Regions from separate parts of the Pradoshia sp. D12 genome, predicted to be linked through region 3. Evidence: riboswitches for the same ligand, from Rfam matches in the RefSeq annotation. Region 3 holds a riboswitch; each other region holds the start of a gene.
What was found. Region 3 has a riboswitch for S-adenosylmethionine ahead of metK (methionine adenosyltransferase). Riboswitches for the same ligand answer to the same signal wherever they lie in the genome.
Positions count from the first base shown of each region.

Region 1: another riboswitch for S-adenosylmethionine. It lies ahead of F7984_RS16520 (O-acetylhomoserine aminocarboxypropyltransferase/cysteine synthase family protein); the one in region 3 lies ahead of metK (methionine adenosyltransferase).
Region 2: another riboswitch for S-adenosylmethionine. It lies ahead of F7984_RS10760 (bifunctional homocysteine S-methyltransferase/methylenetetrahydrofolate reductase); the one in region 3 lies ahead of metK (methionine adenosyltransferase).

Region 1 is NZ_CP044545.1:3,413,026-3,418,432, forward strand. Features, by position in the region: gene F7984_RS16520 (O-acetylhomoserine aminocarboxypropyltransferase/cysteine synthase family protein) at 36-1,355, opposite strand; SAM riboswitch class I at 1,443-1,551, opposite strand; gene F7984_RS16525 (thioredoxin family protein) at 1,829-2,110, opposite strand; gene F7984_RS16530 (toprim domain-containing protein) at 2,085-2,480, opposite strand; gene gcvH (glycine cleavage system protein GcvH) at 2,651-3,034, opposite strand; gene F7984_RS16540 (arsenate reductase family protein) at 3,107-3,460, opposite strand; gene F7984_RS16545 (acyl-CoA dehydrogenase family protein) at 3,603-5,387, opposite strand.
Region 2 is NZ_CP044545.1:2,261,860-2,267,266, reverse strand. Features, by position in the region: gene F7984_RS10775 (phosphatase PAP2 family protein) at 1-502, shown strand, start outside; gene F7984_RS10770 (hypothetical protein) at 653-991, shown strand; gene F7984_RS19100 (hypothetical protein) at 1,558-1,716, shown strand; gene F7984_RS10765 (class I SAM-dependent methyltransferase) at 1,925-2,521, opposite strand; SAM riboswitch class I at 2,646-2,747, shown strand; gene F7984_RS10760 (bifunctional homocysteine S-methyltransferase/methylenetetrahydrofolate reductase) at 2,842-4,701, shown strand; gene metH (methionine synthase) at 4,698-5,407, shown strand, end outside.
Region 3 is NZ_CP044545.1:3,263,239-3,268,645, forward strand. Features, by position in the region: gene F7984_RS15640 (gamma carbonic anhydrase) at 1-213, shown strand, start outside; gene F7984_RS15645 (C39 family peptidase) at 317-1,168, shown strand; gene asnB (asparagine synthase (glutamine-hydrolyzing)) at 1,165-3,060, opposite strand; gene metK (methionine adenosyltransferase) at 3,258-4,457, opposite strand; SAM riboswitch class I at 4,591-4,719, opposite strand; gene pckA (phosphoenolpyruvate carboxykinase (ATP)) at 5,098-5,407, shown strand, end outside.

The sequences.
Region 1 (5,407 bases), 150 kb from region 3:
TGTCAACACCAAAGTCTGCATAGCATGTTCAATATTTATTTCACAACCACCTCAGTGGAAGCTATACCTGTTGCTTTTTCAATCGCAAGCTCCAATTCTTCAATTAGATCTTCTGCATGTTCAATTCCAACAGACAGTCTGATTAAATCCTCCTGTACACCTGATGCTTTTAATCCCTCTTCACTTAGTTGCTGATGAGTCGTGCTTGCCGGATGGATAATTAGGCTCTTTGCATCTCCCACATTGGCCACATGGGACCACAGTTCAACGGAATCAATCAGTTTTTTACCTGCCTCACGTCCACCCTTTATTCCAAAAACAACGACTGCTCCAGCACCTTTGGGTAAATATTTCTTCGTTTTTTCGTAATCAGGGTGATCTGAATCTCCTGGATACAAGACCCACGATACAGCCGGATGCTGTTTTAAATAGTCAACTATTAATCTCGTATTGGCTACATGCTCCTTCATCCTCACATGCAGAGTTTCCAATCCGAGAATAAATTGAAAGGCATTGTACGGGCTTAAGGAAGGACCTAAATCTCTCAACAGCTGAACTCTGGCCTTCACAATAAATGCTGCTGCACCAATTGCTTCACTGTAAATCAGATCATGATAGCTTGGATCGGGTTCAGTAAAGCCCGGAAATTTAGATGAATTCCAGTCAAACTTCCCTCCATCGACTATGACCCCGCCTAATGTGGTTCCATTTCCAAGCAGCCATTTCGTAGCTGAGTGTACGACGATATCCGCTCCAAACTCAATCGGACGGGATAAATAAGGAGTTGCAAATGTATTATCAATGATTAACGGAATTCCAGCTTCATGAGCAATTTCCGCCACCCGTTCAATATCAAGAACCTGCAGGCTTGGATTTCCAATCGTTTCTCCAAAAATAGCTTTGGTCTTTGATGTAATCGCTTCTCTAAAATTTTCAGTGTCACTTGGATCCACGAACCTTACGTTAATACCATACTTAGGGAGAGTATTGGCAAATAAATTGTAGGTTCCGCCGTATAGAGTGGACGCAGAGATAATTTCATCACCTGCTCCCGCAATATTTAGGATTGAGAGTGTTATAGCTGCAGCACCACTTGATACCGCTAAAGCTCCAATGCCACCTTCTAATTCTGCTATACGTTCTTCGAATACACTTGAAGTTGGATTATGGATTCTAGTATAAATATAGCCAGTCTCAGCTAATCCAAATAAATCCGCAGCATGATCTGTGTCTTTAAATAAATAAGCATTCGTCTGGTAAATCGGCACGCTTCTCGCTCCAGTTACCGAATCCTGCTGCAATCCTCCGTGTATACCTACTGTTTCAAACCGATACTTCTTTTCTTCATTTGCCATTCTACATCTCTCCATTTCATTTTAAGTAGAGAAGTGAGTAAATGAAAAAACCTCTTCACATAAGAAGAGGCAGGCATTTTCCATCTCTCCTTATCTCCCGGATTTATTTGTATCCGCAGGAATTGGCACCGTGTATTATAAAAATACCGGTTGCCGGGCTTCAACGGGCCAGTCCCTCCACCTCTCTTGATAAGAACCAAGTATTAAGTTGTTAAAACTATAGCATATGGAAAAATATGAGTCAATTGATTATTCAGAATTTTCGAATTAAATAACGAGGAGCTTCTTTTACTATAATAAATGCCTCCAGTTAGCCACTTAACAATCGTCTAATCGGTTGAGATTACAGGCTATTATAGAGAATTCTACAAATCAATTAAAACTTCTGACATAGACAGCGTAAAATAGAAACAGCACCTTTAAAAGATTCTAGTTAAATATTCATCGACATATTTCCTGAGAAATAACTGCTCTTATTCTGTAATTCTCTTTAATTGATCAACAAGATAGGGAACTGAGTGGAAGGCATAGATTTTCTCGATTAGCTGGTTATCCTTGATTAAAATGAGGCATGGTACACTTTGAATTTGATATTCTTCTGCAAGTTCCTTAGCATAGTTAAGATTGACTTTTTCCAAAGAGGCATTTGGGAGGACTTCCTTTGCAATATCAAGCATTTTACCTGCTAATTGACATGTTCCGCAAAGAGGAGTAAAAGTATAGATCGCTTTATTTATCGTGGTTTGATTGTTCATTTTTCATTACATCCTTCATTTGTTTTAAAAATTCGGCTTTTACATCTATATTGGCTGCCAAAAGAACCGTTGCTAAATGATATCTTGGCGCATTAGCAACTTCACGGTATGTACGATCAATATATATGTGAGATGCATTTGGCATTTCTCGTCTTAACTGTTTTCTCAGCTTTTCTCCGGATTCATCTGCATCAGCCAAAATATACACGTCTCTCTGTTCAAGTTCGTCTACTAATTCATCCATTTTCGATAGACTGATGGTTCCATTTGTACATCTTATATCGACAGATTCGTTAAGTACAGATTGTATTTTTTGGCGGTCGGTAGAACCTTCCACAATAATTACTTTCTCACTTTGAGCATCCTGCATGATTGATCACCTTTTATTAGGAGAGTACGTTCTATGTGATTGGACAATTGCCTTCGTCTTTTTCATTATATGTATCTTACCCTAACATAGTGGAAAGTAACAATTGATCTAAAAACATAATAAAAAGGAAAGAAGCTGACGAATGACCCCAAACTTCTCCCCTCTATTGACTACTCTTCTTTAGTCGCTGTTTCGTATTGGCCAGCATCCATTAATTCATCATATTCGCTGATTTCGGATGGTTCAACAACTACCATCCATGCTTTTTCATATGGAGATTCATTAACATATTCTGGACTATCCGCTAATTCTTCATTTACTTCAACAACTGTCCCACTGATTGGCGCATACAATTCAGATACTGTCTTAACTGATTCTACACTGCCAAACGGTTCATTACGGGTCAATTGATCACCTATTTCCGGTAGTTCCACAAATACGATGTCTCCCAATTCTTTTTGAGCAAAATCAGTTATTCCAATTCGAATCTTACCATCCTCTTGTTTAACCCATTCATGCTCAGCTGTATAACGTAATCCCGCTGGAATGCTCATGATTTAATCCCCCCAAAATGTATGTATGGTTCCTATTTATCATGACATCAAACTGGTTATTTGACAATTGTTTCATGCCCAGATTTTCTGGTAATTTACCTCTTTGAATCCTACTGTTACTTTTTCTCCATCAAATGCGATTGGGCGCTTGATTAGCATCCCGTCTGATGCAAGCAAGGTAAGAATTTCATCTTCAGACATATCCTTCACTTTATCTTTTAACCCAAGTTCTCTGTATTTCATCCCACTTGTGTTAAAAAATTTCTGAAGAGACAATTCACTTTTTTGATAAATTATTTCTAGCTCTTCTTTCGATGGAGGATTTTGCGCTATATCAACTTCTTGATAGGATATTCCCTTTTCATCAAACCATTTCTTTGCTTTTCTGCATGTCCCGCATTTAGGATACCAGTAAAATGTAATCATCGTTTTATCACCTCAATTGAAGCATACCACATTTTTTCATCTATCTTAAACGGATATACTTCTGCTCTAGAAAAGGTAACAGGTCTAACATAGCAGGAAAAGAAAAAGCCTGGTTTTCACCAGGCCTCCATAGTATAAAGGATTAAACAGTGTAACGCTCAGCATCAACTAACTTTTCTGAAGCTTCACGTTTAAGTGCGATTACATTGATTGGTGTGAAACGTGTGAATTTACGTAAAGCTGATGTCATCATACGTAATGTATCACCAGTTTCTGTTGCCACTAATGTTTCTTTAGCATGCTTCTCGATTTCGCCAAATGCTTCCTGGCAGAAGATTTGAGTATAAAGAAGTTTTTGTTTGTTCTTTTCTAAGCCATCTTTTTTGATTGCTTTTTCTGTACGAAGAACAACTGATTCCATCGCATAAACGAAAGAAGCAATATCCGCAATATTAACAAGAATTTCTTGTTCTTTTTCCAGCTCAGTACCATATTTTTGCGCAGCCAATCCTGCAATCATAATACCAATTTTCTTAGCATTTTTCACAAGATGTTTTTCTTGATCAAGTGGCTCTGTACCTGGCTCTTCAGGCATTAGCATCATGAGTCCTTCAGAAAGTTCCTGTGCTTTTTGTAATAACGGCAATTCACCTTTTAAAGCTTTTTTCAGGAATGTACCTGGTACAAGCAGACGGTTAATTTCGTTTGTTCCTTCAAATATACGGTTAATACGAGAATCACGGTACATTCTTTCAATTTCATACTCAGCCATAAATCCATAGCCTCCATGAAGCTGAACCGCTTCATCCACAACATAATCTAAAACCTCGGAAGCAAAGAACTTATTTAAGGAGCATTCGATTGCATATTCAGCAATTGATTTTGCTACTTCTTTCCCATCTTTTACTTCTTCATCACTTAGGCGGCTCATTCTTTCCTCGAATAAACCAACTGTCCTATAGACGGAACTTTCAGCTGCGTATATTTTGGAAGCCATTGTAGAGAGCTTTTCTTTTGTTAAATTAAATGAAGAGATTGGTGTTTTAAACTGTTGGCGTTGATTAGCATACGTAGCAGCTAATTCAAATCCTCGTTTGGAAGCACCAACAGCTCCTACTCCCAATTTATAACGACCGATATTCAAAATGTTAAAGGCAATTACATGACCTCTTCCTGCTTCTCCCAATAGGTTCTCAACAGGTACTTCTGCATCCTCAAGAATTAATGTTCTAGTTGAAGAGCTCTTAATCCCCATTTTCTTTTCTTCCGGTCCAGTAGACACACCTGGATACTCTCTTTCTACGATAAATGCAGAGAATTTGTCACCGTCGATTTTTGCATATACGACAAATACATCAGCAAAGCCTGCATTTGTAATCCATTGTTTTTCACCATTTAAGACATAGTGAGTTCCTGCTTCATTCAATTTTGCTGTTGTCTTTGCGCCAAGTGCATCAGAGCCTGAGCTTGGTTCTGTTAAGGCATAGGCTGCTAGCTTTTCCCCGGTAGCCAATAATGGAAGGTACTTTTGTTTTTGTTCTTCGTTACCAAACAAAACGATTGGCAAGGAACCAATACCAACATGTGCTCCATGAGAAATAGAGAAGCCTCCTGCACGGGATAGTCTTTCTGAAATAAGGGCGGAACTAACTTTATCCAAGCCTAATCCACCGTATTCCTCCGGTACATCTGCGCCCAATAGACCCAGTTCTCCAGCTTGTTTCAATAGTTTTACAGAACGGTCAAACTCATGATCCTCTAAATATTCCACCTGAGGCAATACTTCATTTACTAAATAATCCTCAGTCGTTTTTGCAATCATTTTATGCTCATCTGTATAGTCCTCAGGTGTAAACATATTCTCTGCTTCAATATCCTCAATTAAAAACGCTCCGCCTTTTAACACTTCTTCTGTTTGATTAGCCATTTTTCTTCCCCCTTATTTAG
Region 2 (5,407 bases), 1.0 Mb from region 3:
ATTAAGCACAAAAGTACTTACCTTTATAACTAATCTTGGATCAGTTGATGGCAATATTCTATTGGTTATCCTATTCTCTGTGTTTTTATTATTTAAAAAACGTGTATTAAGTGTCATATTCTTAATCATCACGACATTATCGGGCGGTTATGTTAACCATTACTTAAAATGGATTTTCCAGCGGGAGAGACCAACATTGAATCCATTGATCGAGGTAAATGGCTTCAGCTTTCCGAGCGGTCATGCTATGTCATCCTTTATCCTATACGGCGCACTTATGATCATAACTACCAGAATCACGAAGAATTGGCCCATTAGATTGGCTGTCTATGCGATTTGTATTTTTTTGATTTTAACGATGGGCTACAGCCGAATCTACTTGGGTGTCCATTATCCGAGTGATGTAATTGCAGGGTATATTGCAGGATGTGCATGGCTTGCTATCATTGCTACTGTATTTACGTTTGGGGAATATCGGAAAACAAAAGGTTCGAAATCGTAATAGGCTGTCCATAAGCCATAATGGCTTATGGACGGCTATTTTTTATGGAAATCTTGGCTGTCTGAAAATAACAAAAGGTTTCTAAGGAAATATTTGTTATAATAATTTATAAAGAAAAATTCTGGAATAAGTAAACAAGGGGATTTTAGTATGATTGATTTGATTATTGGGTTGTTAATCAATGGTTTAGTAATAGTTGCGTTTTTAAACATCAACAAATTTAATGCCCAAAAACTAAAATTATCAATAGTAAGTCTTATATCAACTATTATTGTTGTAGTTGTTCCTACCTTAGGTTATCGATTTGATAAGAGTATTGGTGATTATTATTTCGGTTTTCCTGCTGATATTTTAGTTTATCATGGTGGAATGCTGTTTTCTTTAGTCTCGTTTGGCTTTTTGTTTAACTTCTTTTTCTTTTATTGGGTGTTTAAACTAATAGTTAAATTAGGAGTGCTTATTAGGCCTGTGAACAAGGGAAATTATTGATGTTATTTAAAAGGGGTTGCTTAGGCTGCTCCTTTTCTTATAGGGTTCCCATTTCGCTTAATGCAGCAGCCAAAGTTAGTTACTTCAGTGTGAAATAGACGTAGCGGTAAAACCGCAATATCGGTTAACGATGTTATGTTGGGATAGCTGAAGAAGAGAAAGTATAATTTTTAATTAAGGTAATATTAAGTGATAATCGTTGAATGCCTTTTTGTGTTGAACTTCTTATGGCAGTAAAGGTTCAGGATAACGAAAAAGAGTTTTACATAAGAATAAGGAATTGATAAAAATCAATTTAATAGGGAGAAAAACATGGGGCATTAGTTGAATAATTGCGACAATAAAAAAGCTGTCTCTCTTTAAGTCATCAGCAACAATACTTGTGAACAGAGAGCAAATAAAAGAGATCCATTAGCAAGGGATAGGAATTTTCAATCACCTAAAAAAGACAACCAGAGTCATTATGTTATCAATAACATATATGGTATAATTTTCATGCAACTACTTGGTGCGGGTGGTATGCACCTTCTTTTCCTTATATAAAGGAGAAGGGAGGTGATATACTTATGGATTTTCTAATAGCTCTGGCAAAAGATGTAGCAATGATCTTTTTTACGACCCTTGCTGCCGGCATCGCCACGCGATTCGCCAATCTTCAGCTAAAGGGCAAACGAAAAACCACCCCGCGCCGACCAAAGCATAAGGGTGGTTCCTCTAAGAACTAAACTATTTGCATACCACTCGCTAGTAGTTGTACCAGGGAGTATCCAGCTCTCTGGTTTTTTAATATATGTGTATATGTTTATAATATACCCTAAATAATAGAAATTCAATCAAAACTGATGGAGGAGCTTATGGTTTTTATAGGTTGAAAAGGGTCAGATAGAAAGAGTGTCTAAGCTTGAGTGGAATTTCTAATATTCATAAAAAGGGCTATTTGATGGCTGTGACATTTATAGATAAGCACGGTTTGAGTGGTTTCGTTTGAACCTTAATAGAGTTAAAGCCTGTATTAGTTAGCACCTCTCTAATCTCTTCGGCAAAGGCATGAGCCTGTTCTTCGGTTGCTTCTTCCTGCCTTGGCTGCACGGTTATAGTCAGTTTTCCATTTTCTTTTAATAAAGAATGTATTTTTTGAATACAAGCCTCTTGATCTTCCCATAATGGATAGCTATTTACACTAAATATTTTATCGTACACCATTGGATTGGGAATCCCGAGAACAGTTCCATTAAACAAACGAAGCTGATTGCGGTTGAGTTGTTCTTGATTTCGTTTGCTCGCATTTTTCACCATTTCTTCTGATGGATCGACACCATCTATTTGGATGGTAGGGTACTTCTCAAAAAGCATGTGCATTCCTTCACCTGGGCCAAAACCAACTTCTAGCAGTGTGTCATTTGGGGTAATAGTCAATTGATCAAATGTCCATTCGTATAATTCCTCATTTTCATAGGCCATTATTTTACCTGCAATCTTTCCGAGGACACCAGTTGGATTTTTAAACTGATTCGTTATTATTTCCTTCATCTAACATCACTCCTACCCCATACATACCCAAAATACTAAATCGTTAACTCTTTTGGATTAATTATCAAAATAGATTGAAATAACTGAAAATTTATAGTAAATTAAGTAAATATATAATTTCATATTCTTATCTAGAGAGATGGAGGGACTGGCCCGTTGAAATCTCAGCAACCTGGATGGTAATCCAAGGTGCTAAATCCAGCAAGCAATGCTTGAGAGATGAGAGACCTTAGGAAAGAGGGCTTTCATGATGAAAGCTCTTTTCTATTAGTCTGTTTTCCTCATCAGAGACATTAACCAACTAATTAGGGGGAAAGACAGTGAAACTACTGGAAACGTTAAATGAAAAAATTCTAGTCGCAGATGGGGCGAGTGGAACACTTTTATATTCATTTGGAATTGATAGTTGCTTTGAAGAGCTTAATTTGACAAACCCCAATCAGATCAAAAAGATGCATAGAAGTTATATTGAGGCTGGTGCTGATGTGATTCAATCGAATACATTCGGCGCAAATTTTCATAAATTAAAGCGCTATGGTCTCGAAAGGGAAGTTTCTCAAATTAATAGAGCCGGAATGAAAATAGCGAAAGATGCGGCTGATCCAAACACATTCATCATCGGCACGATTGGCGGCTTGCGGAGCTTTAGGAAGTCAGAATTAACACTAACTGAAATTAAGGGATATTTCGATGAACAGCTGACCGCTTTATTGGAAGAAAATCCGGATGGAATTTTACTTGAAACCTATTATGATTTAGACGAATTATTAACGGTAATAGAGTCGGCTAGAAAAATGAGTGATCTTCCTCTTATTGCGAATATTTCTCTGCATGAAACAGGCCTTTTGCAAAATGGTATGCATGTCAGTGAGGCGTTTTCTCTTATGAAAAAAACAGGCGCTGATGTGGTGGGCATCAATTGTCGGATGGGTCCTTATCATATGATTCGCTCATACGAAGAAGTACCTTTATTGGAAGATACCTATTATGCGGCGTATCCAAACGCCAGCTTACCTGATTTATCAGATGGAAGATATGTCTATTCGACAGAAGCGGATTATTTCATTAATAGTTCAAGGCAGCTTGTGAAGCAGGGGGTCCGGCTGTTAGGTGGATGTTGTGGTACAACTCCTGCCCATATTCAGGCCATTCGTAAAGGAATCGAAGATCTTCATCCTGTAAAGGTGAAAGATTTTGTAGCCAAGCCGAAGCATCAGCCTATATCATATGAAATCATTCAATATAAACGAAAAGGTCCAGATACAATTTCAGGTAAGGCAAAAAAACAAACGACGGTTATAGTTGAGCTGGACCCGCCAAAGACGTTCGGCCTGGAGGAATTTTTAATAGGAAGTCGCTACTTATTAGACTCGGGTGCCGATGCGATTACACTCGCGGATAATTCATTGGCATCACCGAGAATATCCAATCTTGCGGTAGCTTCTATTTTACAATCAAAATTAAATACGGTGCCTCTTGTTCACTTAACTTGCCGGGATCACAATCTGATTGGCTTGCAGTCTCATTTAATGGGCATGCATTCCCTTGGATTATCAGAGGTGTTGGTGGTGACAGGGGATCCTTCAAAAATCGGTGATTTTCCGGGTGCGACTTCCGTATATGATCTTTCTTCCATGGATTTGATTTCATTGATTAAGCAATTGAATGAGGGGCGCTCCTATTCTGGAAAATCGTTGGGGAGCCGGGCGAATTTCGATATCGCAGCTGCCTTTAATCCAAATGTAAAGTACATAGATAAAGCCGTACAGCGAATGGAAAAGAAAATTCAGGCTGGAGCTGATTACTTCTTAACCCAGCCCGTGTTTAGTGTTGAAAAATTAGAGGAAGTATACGCGGCAACCAGGCATATAACAAAGCCGATTTTTATTGGCATTATGCCTTTAACGAGTCACCGGAATGCAGAGTTTTTACATAATGAAGTACCGGGTATTTCATTACCGGTTCATGTTAGAGAGGCGATGGAAAGAGCCGGAGCGGATAAGGAAGCCTGTGCTCGCGAAAGCTTTGCCATTTCAAAAGAATTAGTGGACGCGGCAAGTGAATTATTTAACGGAATCTATATTATTACACCATTTATGAAATATGAATTAAGCGGGCATTTGGTTCGGTACATCAAAGAACAGAAATCAGTTGTAAATAAGGAAGTGCATCTATCATGAGAACAGATAAATTGAAAGAGTTATTGGCTGAAAGAATAGTAATTCTAGATGGAGCAATGGGAACCATGATTCAGGCGCATCAATTAACAGAGGATGATTTTGGCGGGGAACAATACGATGGGTGTAATGAGTATTTAACGCTAACCCGCCCGGATGTAATCCAATCGATTCACGAAGAGTACTTGGCAGCAGGGGCGGATATTATTGAAACAAATACATTCGGGGCAACACCCATTGTACTGGATGAATATAATCTTGGTCACCTGGCATATCAGCTGAATAAAGAATCAGCTCAATTGGCTCGAAAAGCAGCTGAACAATTTGACAGTCCTGACAGCCCTCGCTTTGTCGCAGGCTCAATGGGACCTACGACCAAAACCTTATCCGTAACAGGCGGAGCCACTTTTGAACAATTGTTAGATTCATATGAAGAGCAAACGAAGGGCCTGCTTGATGGGGGAGTTGATTTGCTACTCTTGGAAACATCGCAGGATTTATTAAATGTGAAAGCAGCTTATATTGGAATGCAAAGAGCATTCTCATCTTTAGGCAGAGAAGTACCATTGATTATCTCAGGAACAATTGAACCAATGGGAACTACTCTAGCCGGTCAAACCATTGAAGCTTTTTATATATCGTGCGAGCATATGAATCCTCTTGCTATCGGGCTAAATTGCGCAACTGGTCCCGAGTTCATGGCTGATCA
Region 3 (5,407 bases):
GCTGAAATAGGAGAAGGTGCCTTCATCGGTGCAGGCAGTTTAGTATCTCAAGGTAAAAAAATCCCACCAAACACACTCGCTTTCGGCAGACCTGCTAAAGTAATTCGTGAATTAACAGATGATGATCGTAAAGACATGGAAAGAATAAATAAGGAATACGCAGAAAAAGCACGCTATTATTCAAGTATACAACCTTTAAAAGAGAATAACTAATTATCATTCCTCATTAGGGTATACTCTTTATTGTATACCCATTCCCTTTATTATTTAGCTATAAATGATACACCTTTTTAAAATCAATTTCAGGAGTAGGATTATGAATACTTTCATTTTGATTTTCATGTTATTTAGTATCATTTCAATCATTTTGGTCCTATGGCGTCAATATCAGCCACTATCTATTTTGATTGTTATCTCTTTGATAGGCACTTTCCTGTATACAGGCTGGAAGGTCTATAACTCAAATTACTCCTTTGCTCATCAAATTAATAATATGATTGATAAGTCAGTAAGCTTAACAACTTCTATTACCAAAGATAATCGACCTGCAAAACCTCCTGCCAAAGATAAAGTACTTCTTGATGTGCCGATCGTTAAACAGCAGCCCGAGCTCCCAAGAGGATGTGAAGTAACCAGCCTGGCTATGCTTCTTCAATATTCCGGATTGGATGCTGATAAATTAAAACTTGCCCAGCAAATAAAAAAAAATCCAGCTAAAATAAAAAAAATAAATGGTGAAATCCATTACGGTGATCCTAATGATGGATTTATTGGAGATATGTATTCAACTAATAAACCTGGCCTCGGAGTGTATCATAAGCCTATAAAAAAACTTGCTGAGCATTATATGCCTGGCAAAATAATCGATTTTACCAATGGAGATTTCAACCAAATCAAAAAGTATCTCTCAACCAATCGGCCCGTCTGGGTTATCATAAATACAGCCTATGAAAAACTGGATCCATCCTATTTCCATACTTGGAAAACACCAAATGGGAAAATATCGATTACTTATAAGGAGCATTCTGTCGTAGTGACGGGATATGATCAGCATTATATTTATTTTAACGATCCCTTAACAGGAATTAAAAATAAAAAAGCACCCTCCGCTGATTTTGAAAAAGCGTGGGTGCAAATGGGAAAACAGGCTATAACCTATAAAGATTAATGGATTGGGTCACTTATCATATCCTTTTCAGCTAATGCCTGGAAAGGATATTTTTCTTCGACATATACAGAGTACCATATCATAAATACCAATACAGTCCATAGTTTACGGCTATTATCCGCTTTACCTGTAACATGATTATTGAACAGATTCATAATGACTTGCTTATCCAGCAAATGATCTGTTTGGCTTTCTTTTATTATTGTAATCGCCCATTCATACATTTCATTTTTTAACCAATGACGGATAGGGACTGGAAAACCAAGTTTCTTACGATTTAATACATGGTCAGGAATGATTCCCTCTGCAGCTTTTCTAAGTATATATTTGGTCGTTCCATGAGCAGTTTTTAAATCAGTTGGAATTCCGGATGCCACCTCAAATACTTTTTTATCAAGGAATGGCACTCGAAGCTCAAGAGAATGTGCCATCGTCATCTTATCAGCTTTTACTAATATATCTCCGCGCAGCCATGTATGAATATCAATATACTGCATTCTGCTCACATCATCATATTCGGGTGTTTCTGCGTAGAACGGATGTGTTATCGTAGTATAATCCAGCTTTGATTTATATAATTTGAATAATTGCCCCTTCTCTTCCTCCATAAACATCTTGGCATTTCCAAGATAGCGTTCTTCAATCGGCGTACAGCCGCGCTCTATAAAACTTTTGCCTTTTACACCTTCAGGCATCATGGCAGCAATTCTTTTTAGCGCTCTTTTCATAAGTACAGGAATTTTATTAAACATGGCTAAGGATTGAGGCTCACGGTAAATATTGTATCCTCCGAATAATTCATCCGCTCCTTCACCGGACAGAACAACCGTTACATGCTTTTGCGCTTCCCTTGCCACGAAATATAAAGGAACACAAGCGGGGTCTGCCAACGGGTCATCCATATGCCACATAATTTTCGGCAGTTCCCTCATATATTCCTGCGGCGATATAATATAGCTGATATTCTCTACCCCAAGCTTGTCAGCTGTTTCTTTAGCTACATCAATTTCACTGAAACCATTCTGTTCAAATCCAACTGAGAATGTTTTAATTCCAGGATGAAATTCTTTAGCTATGGATGCGATGATTGTAGAATCAATTCCACCTGAAAGAAATGAACCAACGGGTACATCACTGCGCATATGCATGCTGATACTGTCATACATCACATCTTGAATTTCTTTAATCCAATCTGGTTCACTGCGCAGAATAGGTTTAAATTCTGCTTTCCAATATTGGCGGATTTCCATAGGTTCTCCAATTTTCTTTGTAAAGCAATGTCCAGGCAATAATTTTTTCACATACTTTGTCATCGTTGCTGGTTCTGGAATAAATTGAAAGGTAAGATAATGCTGCAGAGACACATGATCCAATTCTTGTTTTTCTATAGCGTGTATAATACTTTTCTTTTCAGAAGCAAAATAGGTCTTATCCCCATCTTCCTTATAAAAAAATGGTTTAATCCCAAATGGATCACGGGCACCAAAAACAGATTTCTCCTGTTTATCCCAAATCACGAACCCAAACATCCCACGAAGCATTTCAACTGCCTTTTCCCCATATTGAACAAATGCCGCCAGGATTACTTCAGTATCTGAATTTGTAGAAAACGCCATGCCTTCCTTTTCCAGCACTACTTTCAATTCCAAGTAGTTGTATATTTCTCCGTTAAAAACAATCCAATAGCGTTCATTTTCATACGTTAAGGGCTGATGTCCACATTCAATATCAATGATGCTTAGTCTTCTGAAACCAAGCTGGATATGTTCATCTATATAATACCCCTCGTCATCCGGCCCTCTATGCGTAATCAAGTCATTCATACTTTTAATTAGTTCTGAATCCTGATTCGCTTGTTGGTGATCATGCATACATCCTACAAATCCACACATTATTATTCACTCACTACCTTTACTTTCGACTGTTTTTCATTTAAAAATATCAAAGAATTAGATTTTAGATATGAGCTAGGGTCCCGACAAAATACGATCCATTATACCCGATTTCATAGTTTCCTAATATTACCATATTTAGACAAAAAAAGAAAGAGGGTTTATCCCTCTTTCTTGAAATGTTTATGCTGTTTATCTTAGATTTTAGCTTCCGTACGCAGTACTTCTACTTTATCCGTTTTCTCCCAAGGAAGATCTAAATCATTACGTCCAAAATGTCCGTAAGCTGCTGTTTGTTTATAAATCGGACGTCTTAAATCAAGCATTTTTATGATTCCTGCAGGGCGCAGATCAAAGTTAGCACGTACTAATTCAATTAATTTTTCCTCTTCAATTTTACCTGTACCGAACGTATCAATGGATATAGATACTGGCTGAGCCACACCAATCGCGTAAGCCAGCTGAACTTCTGCTTTATCTGCAAGACCTGCTGCTACAATATTTTTAGCTACATATCTGGCTGCATAGGCAGCAGAACGGTCTACTTTTGTAGCATCTTTACCAGAGAATGCTCCACCACCGTGACGTGCGTATCCACCATACGTGTCAACAATGATTTTACGGCCAGTCAAGCCTGCATCCCCTTGTGGACCTCCAATAACAAAACGGCCCGTTGGGTTAATAAAATATTTAGTTTGTTCATCAATAAGGTGAGCAGGAACAACCGGTTTAATTACTTGTTCTTTTAAGTCTTTCTTAATTTGATCCAGTGTTGTTTCCGCGTCATGCTGAGTAGAGATTACGATGGTATCAATTCTTACCGGATTTTTATTTTCATCATATTCCACTGTGACTTGTGTTTTTCCATCAGGGCGCAAGTATGGAAGAACTTCTTGTTTACGAACCTCAGCCAGCTTTCTAGATAATTGGTGAGCAAGAGAAATAGGAAGAGGCATTAATTCTTCTGTTTCGTTGCAGGCAAAACCGAACATTAGACCCTGATCTCCCGCCCCAATTGCTTCAATCTCTTCATCTGACATCGTGCCTTCTCTTGATTCCAAAGCTTGGTCTACACCTTGGGCGATATCTGCAGATTGTTCATCAATAGAGGTTAAGACAGCGCATGTTTCTGCATCGAAACCATATTTTGCACGTGTATAACCAATCCCTTTGATTGTGTCACGGACAATTTTTGGAATATCCACATACGTAGAAGTAGTGATTTCTCCCGCTACTAAAACTAATCCAGTGGTAACAGATGTTTCGCAGGCTACCCTTGCATTTGGATCCTTTGCTAATATTTCATCCAAAATGGCATCAGAAACCTGATCGCAAATTTTATCCGGATGACCTTCTGTTACAGATTCTGATGTAAACAAATGTCTCTTATTAGACATGTATATTTCCTCCTTCAGTTTCCCTGTTTATGGCTACTCATTATCTTTAATTATCTCCTGATTATACGAAAAAAGACCCTTCCCCTTTATAAAGAAAAGAGGAAAGGTCTGAGTCTCAGAAATCTGCCTTTCACTCTCATCGTTCAAGGCATTATAACCTTGCATCAAGTTAGCACCTTTGCGTGATTTCCATTAAAAGGAATCAAACTGCAGGTTGCCCCGGCTTCATAGAGCTCGTCTCTCCACCGAGTCTTGATAAGAGTATCCATATCAAATGTATATAATATCTTATCCATCATTTTCTGTCAATAAATAAACAGGAATATATTGTTAAGATAAACCTTTAGCTTCATCCTTTTCCTAATAGAAGTACAGTCAGAACTTAAAATTCGCATTTAAATTATAATATTGATATAATTAATTTACGAATATTCAAATAAATATACTTTGTTATTTATCCGTGAATATTGAATAATATCCCTATTCTTTTACCAATGGAAACAATAATAATTATCCTTATATACTATATTAAAACATATTTTTGAAAATTAACACAATTAGTATGGATAAATCAATTAAATGTGTTATACTATTTTCCATATAATATACTTACCAAAATTTTGGAAAAGGATGATACCTTATGAACAGTGTAGGAGTTTCCAACGAATTGAAACAATTACTTACTCATGATAATATTCACATTCAGCTTTCAGTGCCACAACTAGTTGAAAAAGTATTAACGAGAAAAGAGGGTATCCTCACATCTACTGGAGCTATTAAGGCTGAAACAGGAAAATATACCGGCAGATCTCCAAAGGATAAATATATTGTAGAGGAAGCTGCCACTAAAGATAAAATAGCCTGGGGAAGCGTCAATCAAGCAATATCTGAAGACGCATTCTCTAAATTATATGATAAAGTTATCGATTACCTCGAAAAACGAGATGAAT